One region of the Bradyrhizobium sp. USDA 3650 genome, then DNA from elsewhere that is predicted to be linked to it. Evidence: riboswitches for the same ligand, from Rfam matches in the RefSeq annotation. Region 1 holds a riboswitch; the other holds the start of a gene.
The links. Region 1 has a riboswitch for cobalamin ahead of ACVIN2_RS06950 (TonB-dependent receptor domain-containing protein). Riboswitches for the same ligand answer to the same signal wherever they lie in the genome.

Region 1 (3,589 bases):
CCAGGATTGCGAGAACGGAAAGCCAACGTTCACGAGCCCGGTCTTGTCGGTCGAGTTGCGGTCGAGCCCGATATGCTCGGCGCGGAGGCCGCCGACCACCGCAAAGGTCCGTGTCAACTTCAACCGGTCCTCGAACGACAGTGCCTCGTTGTCGATCCGCGCGGTCTGCTGCTTGGTCGTGAGCAAGCCGTAATAGCCGCGATCGGGATTGACCAGCGAGACGGAATCATCGGGGAAATTTGCGGCGCCCGGCCTCACGAAATCAAGGTAGCTTGAGGAAAGCGTCGTGACCAAGCGGTTGTCAAAGCCGGCGATATTCGCATCCCAGACCAGGTCGGTGATGTTGCCGACCAAGCGTTGGCTGTGCGCGACATAGAAGCGCCCACGGTCGACCATGTTCGTGCCGGAATTGAACGCCTCGACCTCGTTGTTGAGCCACGTGCGCTCTGCGCCATAACCATAGGCCTGGCTTTTCAACGTCAGGTCGGGCGCGAGCTTCAGCTCGAAGCCGCCGCGCAGCCACACTTCCTTCGCCACGTTCTTGTTGTCGAGGACGTTGTAGTTGGTGTTGAAGGTGCGGTCGTCGATCGTGACGGCCCCAAGATCAGTCTTGTTGAAATAATTGCCGGACACGATTCCCGTCGTCGCATGCGAACCGCTGAAGGCAATCGGCACCAGCGGCGCCCCCCAATAGGCTTTCGAACGATCCTCGCGGTATTCGATCGCGCCCCAGACCTTGAGGCTATCGGAGATGCGGTAGTTGAGCTGGCCCGACACATCGAGCGTCTTGGTGTTGGTGTCGTCGGCAAAGCCGTTGAGCGAGGAACGACTGACGTCGAAACGGTAGTCCAGTCCCTGCACATTGGTGCTGCCGCCCGAGCCGTAATGCGCGCGGAACGAGTTCAGCGAATCCCAGGAAAAATCCGCCTCGTTCCGGATCGGACCGGTGTGCGGCTGCTTGGTGACGAAGTTGATCGCGCCGCCGGCGGCGCCCTCGCCCGACATCAGCGACGCCGGCCCCTTCAGGAATTCGACGGCCTCCAGGTTGGCCGTGTCGGTGATCCGCGAGGTCATGTTCTGCGGACCGATCTTGATGCCGTTGTAGAGCGTGTTGATCTGGCTATTGGTGAAGCCGCGCATGGAGAAAGCCGACGGCTCGGCCGGATTGTCGCCGGCTGTGACGCCAACCGCTCCCTGCGCGACGTCGGACACGGTGCGATAGCCCTGCTCGCGCATGGTTGCGGCCGAGATCACCTCCACGGTCGCGGGCGTTTCGCGCACGGTCAGGCCAAGGCGCGAGGCGCTTTCGGCGACGGCATTGGTATTGAGCGGCGTCTGTGCTGCCGCAGTCGGCACGACAGGCTTGGGCACTGCGGATGCAGTCTCCGGCCGGCGCGCTGCTGCGCGGCGTGGGCCCTGCGCCTCCCGCGCGGCGGGCTTGGCCTGCTTGCGGGATTGGGCAGGCGTTACCTCGACCGGCGGCAGAGGTTCGCGAGCCTGCTGCGCCAGCGCGGCGGAGGGATCAAGAACGACAAAGGATGTGAGTGCGGCGGATGCAAGCAGAAGCGCACGCCGTCGTATCATGTGAACAGGAGACACGGTCTTGGACCTCGGTATGACGTCAGTGGCACGTCACCGCGAACCAAGGTCCCATCTTCCGGCTTATAAGCCTTCCGATGAAGCCGAATGTCTGTACTCCCCGACCGACATCTTCGCGTGTGACCACGGCTGACGGCAGGTCTCCTGGCTCGCGGGTCAATACCTTGCGTCGCCTTCCCGGGACCGAGATACCCAGTGGCATGTGATGCAAGATTCGCCGCTTACAGTTGCGGGGGCAGCCACGGCATTGGGGACAATGTCCCCGCACCGCATTCCCTTTTCATCCCCTCTCGGGGAAACCGTCGCGAGCATCTAGGATTACGATCCAGACAGAGTCAATGTGCCAGTTGCGGCGTTATTGCCACAACGACCAGTTTCCTTGGAGATAAGCATGGGAGGCGAGACCTTCCTCTGGCTGATACGGCACGCGCCCGTCGATGGCGTCGCGGGGACGATCCATGCAGCCGACGCACCGGCCGATCTCGGCGCTCGGGCGCAGCTGGAGGCGCTGCGGCAGCGCCTGCCGCGCGACGCCGCGAGCTATGCGAGTCCGTCGCGGCGCACGGTCGAGACGGCCCGCGCGCTGGGGCTCGAGCCGCTGCAGCTGGACGAATTCAGCGAGCAGAACTTTGGCGACTGGACCGGCCGTCGGCACGACGAGCTCGCCGCGACCGGTGGCGAGGCCTATGCACAGTTCTGGAGCGATCCTGCGTGCGGACGGCCACCGGGCGGCGAAAGCTTCGAGGAACAGGTCGCGCGCGTCCGGCTGGGTCTGTCGAGGATCGGCGCCGGGGCCGCGACGCTCGTCGTGCATTCCGGCACGATCCGCGCGGCGCTGTGCATCGCGCTGGATCTGACGCCTCAAGCGGCGCTCCGGTTTGTGATCGATCCGCTGTCGCTGACCCGGATCGACCGGCTCGCGACCGGCTGGCGCGTCGTCTCCGTCAATCAGCGGACGATTTGATCAGGCCGGACGATCCGGCACATTGGCCTGCGCAAAGGTCGCCATGCCGTTGTGGAGCGCACAGGCCGACCGCACCAGCGGCAGCGCGATGGCCGCGCCCGATCCTTCGCCGAGCCTGAGATCGAGGCTGATCAGCGGCTGCAGATTCAGCGCGCGAAGCACCAGCCGATGGCCCTGCTCGGCGGATTGATGCGAGGCCAGCAGGAACGGCTGGCACGAGGGGTTGAGCCGCGCCGCCGCCAGCGCCGCCACCGACACGATGAAGCCGTCGATCAACACGGGGATGCGGAGCTGTGCAGCCGCGATAATTGCACCGCAGATGGCCGCAATCTCGAGACCGCCGACGGCGCACAGGATCTTTTCGGGCGAAGCGCCCGCAATGCCATGGCGTGCGATCGCAGCGTCGATCACCCGCGCCTTGTGCACACGGCCGGCCGCGTCAACGCCGGTCCCGCTGCCCGCGATCTCCTCAGCGCTCACACCGAGCAAGCCGGCCGCGATCGCCGCCGATGTCGTGGTGTTGCCGATTCCCATCTCGCCGAAGATCAGAAGATCGGGCTGCCCGGCCTGCGCGCGCGTCACCGCACGTCGGCCGGCTTCGAACGCAAATGCCAGCTCTGCGGGGGTGAGCGCAGCTTCGATACTGAAATCGCGCGTGCCGCTGCGCGGCTTGTCGGTCACGATTCCAGCCATCTCCTCCTGCGCCAGCGTGCCGGAATCGACGACCTCCAGGCTGGAGCCCAGCTCACGCGCGAGCACCGAGATCGCGGCACCGCCGGAGGCAAAGTTCGCCAGCATCGCGATCGTCACTTCCTGCGGATAGGCCGAGACGCCCTGGGCGACGATGCCATGATCGCCGGCGAAGATAACGATCGGCACCCGCGCCGCGCGCGGTTGCTCGGTTGCTTGGAGGCCCGCAAGCTCGATCGCGAGCTGCTCGAGCCGGCCAAGCGCGCCGGTCGGTTTCGTCAGTTGCGCCTGCCGCGCCACCGCCGCCTCGCGATGGACTGCGGAGATATCGGGGCA
Region 2 (3,589 bases), 210 kb from region 1:
CTCGTCTGGGTCGATCCGATCCACCAGGGCAAGACGCGGGTTGAGCTTGATCCCCTGCTTCGCGACGTAGCGGCGCGGGGCGTGTGGGTCAGCGCTCATCCGGACGTCATTCTCAAGATGGGCACCAAGGAGGTACTCTATCGTACCCGCTCGATGGGGTGGGGATGCGACACGGCTTTATATCAAACCGCCGAGGCCATGCGCGCCGAGTTGCCGACACGGCTCGCCACCGGTCCGCGCGTGATCAAGCGCAACCGCGGTAACGGCGGCCAAGGCGTGTGGAAGGTCGAGAGCCTGCCGAATTCCCCGATGATAAAGGTGCTGGACGCGACCAAGGATGTCTCCGAGGAACTGACGTTGGAGAGTTTTCTCGGTCGCTGCACGGAATATTTCGAGAACGGCAGCGTGGTCGATCAGCCATTCCAGCCTCGCTTGAGCGAAGGCGTGGTGCGCTGCTATATGGCGGGCGATCGCTGTGCCGGCTTCGGCTCTCACAAAGTCAAAGCCCTGGTTGACTCGCCGGATGCCCGTTCCGAGGCCGGACCGCGGCTCTATACCTCGAACGCAGACTCGCGCTTCCAGCGGCTGCGTCGCTTGATGGAAGACGAGTGGACCCCGGGAATGATGAAGACGCTGGACATCGACGCAGGCTCGCTTCCGGTCATCTGGGACGCGGACTTCCTGTACGGTCCGAAAGACGCGGCCGGTGCCGACACCTACGTCCTGTGCGAGATCAACGCGAGTTCATGCTTCGCGATCCCCGAGGAGGCCCCGGCGGCGATCGCAAGGACGGTGAAGCAGCGGCTCTCGCAAACGCAACCGGCTGGATCGGCGGACAGGAGGCCCTAAGCAAGAATGCCGCGGCATCTCGTGCTGCGGCACTCCGCCAGAGGCGCCGGTCATACGCGGATGTTGACGCGCTCATCGCCAAATGCCAGTTTCCCGCGCGGTAGTGTCCGCAAGGACTCTCCAAGGGAATGCGGTGCGTCCACCTCGAGTGGGCAATTCCGCGGCTGCCCCCGCAACTGTAGGCGGATAGCCGACGACCAAACGAACCACTGGAGCCCCGCTTGGGCCTCTGGGAAGGTGGTCGAAGGCGATGACCCGCGAGCCAGGAAACCTGCTACCAGCCATGGTCACGCGCGAACGCATTGGGCGGGGTGCCCTGATGTCGGAAGAGTAGCCGGTGCATCTGCCGCTAGGGGCGAAGGCAGACTGCTAAGGCAACCGCGGTGACGGTTAGTTTGCGTCGCCGCAGAGCGTTGTCGTGCAAAATCTTTATTTCGGTCCGGGCGTTGCGCCGGAACATTCGCGTGTCCTTATCCAGATCTCTCAGGGAAGAGCCGGCAATTTTCGGCGCGCCACACCTGCCCTGCTCGCCTTGCTGCTCTCGACATCCCTGTCCTCCATGGCGATGGCGCAGACCGCGGTCCGCGACAACGCCTCCCGCGAGGTCGGCCCGGTGATCGTCACCCCGCCCACTCCAAGACCGGCCGTAACCGTCAGCCCCGGCGCTCAGAGATCGCGCACGGCCCGGCGCAACGTAGGGCGTAATCGCGCCGCTCCGGTGGTTGCCAACCCAACAACCCAGCCTCCGAGCTATCAGGTGCAGACGCCGTTGAACACGGCCGCCGTCACCGATGTCGGCTCCCGGCTCGGAATCACGGCACGGGAAACGCCAGCGACCGTCGAGGTCATTGACCAGCAGACCATGCAGGATCAGGGCATCAGGACCACTACCGATGTCGCCAAGGCCGCGGTCGGCGTCACCGGCGGCGATGCGCCGGGCGCGCCCGCAATCTTCTCCATGCGCGGCTTTAGCGGCGACCAGCTCACCACCCTCTACAACGGCATCCCGATCGGGCCGTCGACCATGACGGGCCGGCCCATGGATACCGCCAATCTGCAGCAGGTCGAGATCATCAAGGGCCCCAACTCCCTGGTATCGGGACTCGGATCCACCGGCGGTGCGATCAACTACGTCACCAAGGCGCCGCACACCGGGCCCATTATCAACGAGGCCTTCACCTCCTACGATTCCTTCAACGGCTATCGCGCCGGCTACGGTTCCGGCGGCAGCACGCTGGTCAATGGCCTCGACTACCGTTTCGACATCAGCCATTCCAACGACAAGAGCTTCATCGACGACACCTATTCGAAGCTCAGCAACGTCTCGGGCCAGTTGAACTACCGCGTCAACGACAGCCTGAAGATCTGGGGCGCCGCCGAATACAAGCAGGACAAGGACCGATTCTATTGGGGAACGCCGCTGGTGCCGGCGAACGCGCCCGGCGTCGTGCCGACGTCAGGCATCGTCTCGGGCCAGTGGACCAATTACTACCTCAACGGCCATGCCGGGGCGCTCAATCCCGTTACCATCGACGCGCGCACGCTGACGACAAGCTACAACGTGCTCGACAATCACAGCGGGGCCAACGAGCTCTGGCTGCGCAGCGGCTTCCAGTGGGACATCACCAACAACATCTCGCTGCGCAGCCAGGTCTACGGCTACGACGCGCATCGGCACTGGTTCAACAACGAGATCAGCTCGTTCGACGATTCCGGGCCGAACAACGTCTATCGCGAGCGGCTGGCGCTGGACCACGCGCAACGGCTCTATGGCAACATCACCGACCTCACCGTCAATTCCAACCTCGGTGGAATGGACAACCGCTTCGTCGCTACGGTTGCGGCAAGCAGCTCGCAATTCAACGTCTCGCAGGATACAAAGTTCTTCTCCGACACGGTCGAGCTGATCAATCCGGACCGCGGGCTTTACGGCCCGCGCAGCGACGAGAAGATCTACACCCATCTCGACACCACGGCGCTGTCGTTCGAGGACCGGCTCAAGCTGACCTCGACCTTCGCGCTGATCGGCGGCATCCGGTTCGAGGATATCGAACTATCGCGCACGCGCTTCAATCCCGACGGCTCGCTAGCGTCCGGAAAAGGCTATCCGTTCTCGACCAAGTTCAATCCGGTCACCGGGCGCATCGGCTACACCTGGGACATCGCGCCCGGGGTGATGCTGTACAGCCAATATGCGACGGCGGCGGACCCGACGGTGGCCAACATCTTCATCCTCGCGCCAAAGGTGCCGCTGCTGCTGACGACGTCGCGGACCTACGAGACCGGCGTGAAGCTGCAATCATCCGACAAGCGCGCCGAGGCGACGTTCTCGGCGTTCGACATCGAACGCAAGAACGTCTACGTGCCCGAGAGCGGCATCGTGTTCAACGTCGCCGGCAAGATGGCCTCCAAGGGCGTCGAGATCGCTGCGGCGGTGAACCCGGTCGGCGGCCTGAAGCTGTGGGCCAATGTCGCCTTCGTGCAATCGCGCTTCGTTGACTTCAACTATGTCGACGGCAATGGCGACTTCCAATCCTATTCGGGCAAGACCCCGCCGAACGTCCCGAACTTCATCGCCAATGCCGGGGCGTCCTATCGCTTCGGCACCAAATTGCCGGTGGAGATCGGCGGCCTCGTCCGTCACGTCGGCGACAGGTTCAACTTCCAGGACAATCTGGTGACCATGAACGCCTATACGATCTTCGACGCGTTCGCGTTCGTCGATATCCCAAAGGCTTAT

Region 2: linked by a shared signal. The riboswitch ahead of ACVIN2_RS07845 (TonB-dependent receptor) and the one ahead of ACVIN2_RS06950 (TonB-dependent receptor domain-containing protein) in region 1 are both predicted to bind cobalamin.

Annotation. Positions count from the first base shown of each region.
Region 1 is NZ_JBSRZG010000001.1:1,417,399-1,420,987, forward strand. It holds gene ACVIN2_RS06950 (TonB-dependent receptor domain-containing protein) at 1-1,584, opposite strand, end outside; cobalamin riboswitch at 1,717-1,918, opposite strand; gene ACVIN2_RS06955 (histidine phosphatase family protein) at 1,991-2,563, shown strand; gene cobT (nicotinate-nucleotide--dimethylbenzimidazole phosphoribosyltransferase) at 2,564-3,589, opposite strand, start outside.
Region 2 is NZ_JBSRZG010000001.1:1,627,239-1,630,827, forward strand. It holds gene ACVIN2_RS07840 (Cj0069 family protein) at 1-849, shown strand, start outside; cobalamin riboswitch at 934-1,142, shown strand; gene ACVIN2_RS07845 (TonB-dependent receptor) at 1,268-3,589, shown strand, end outside.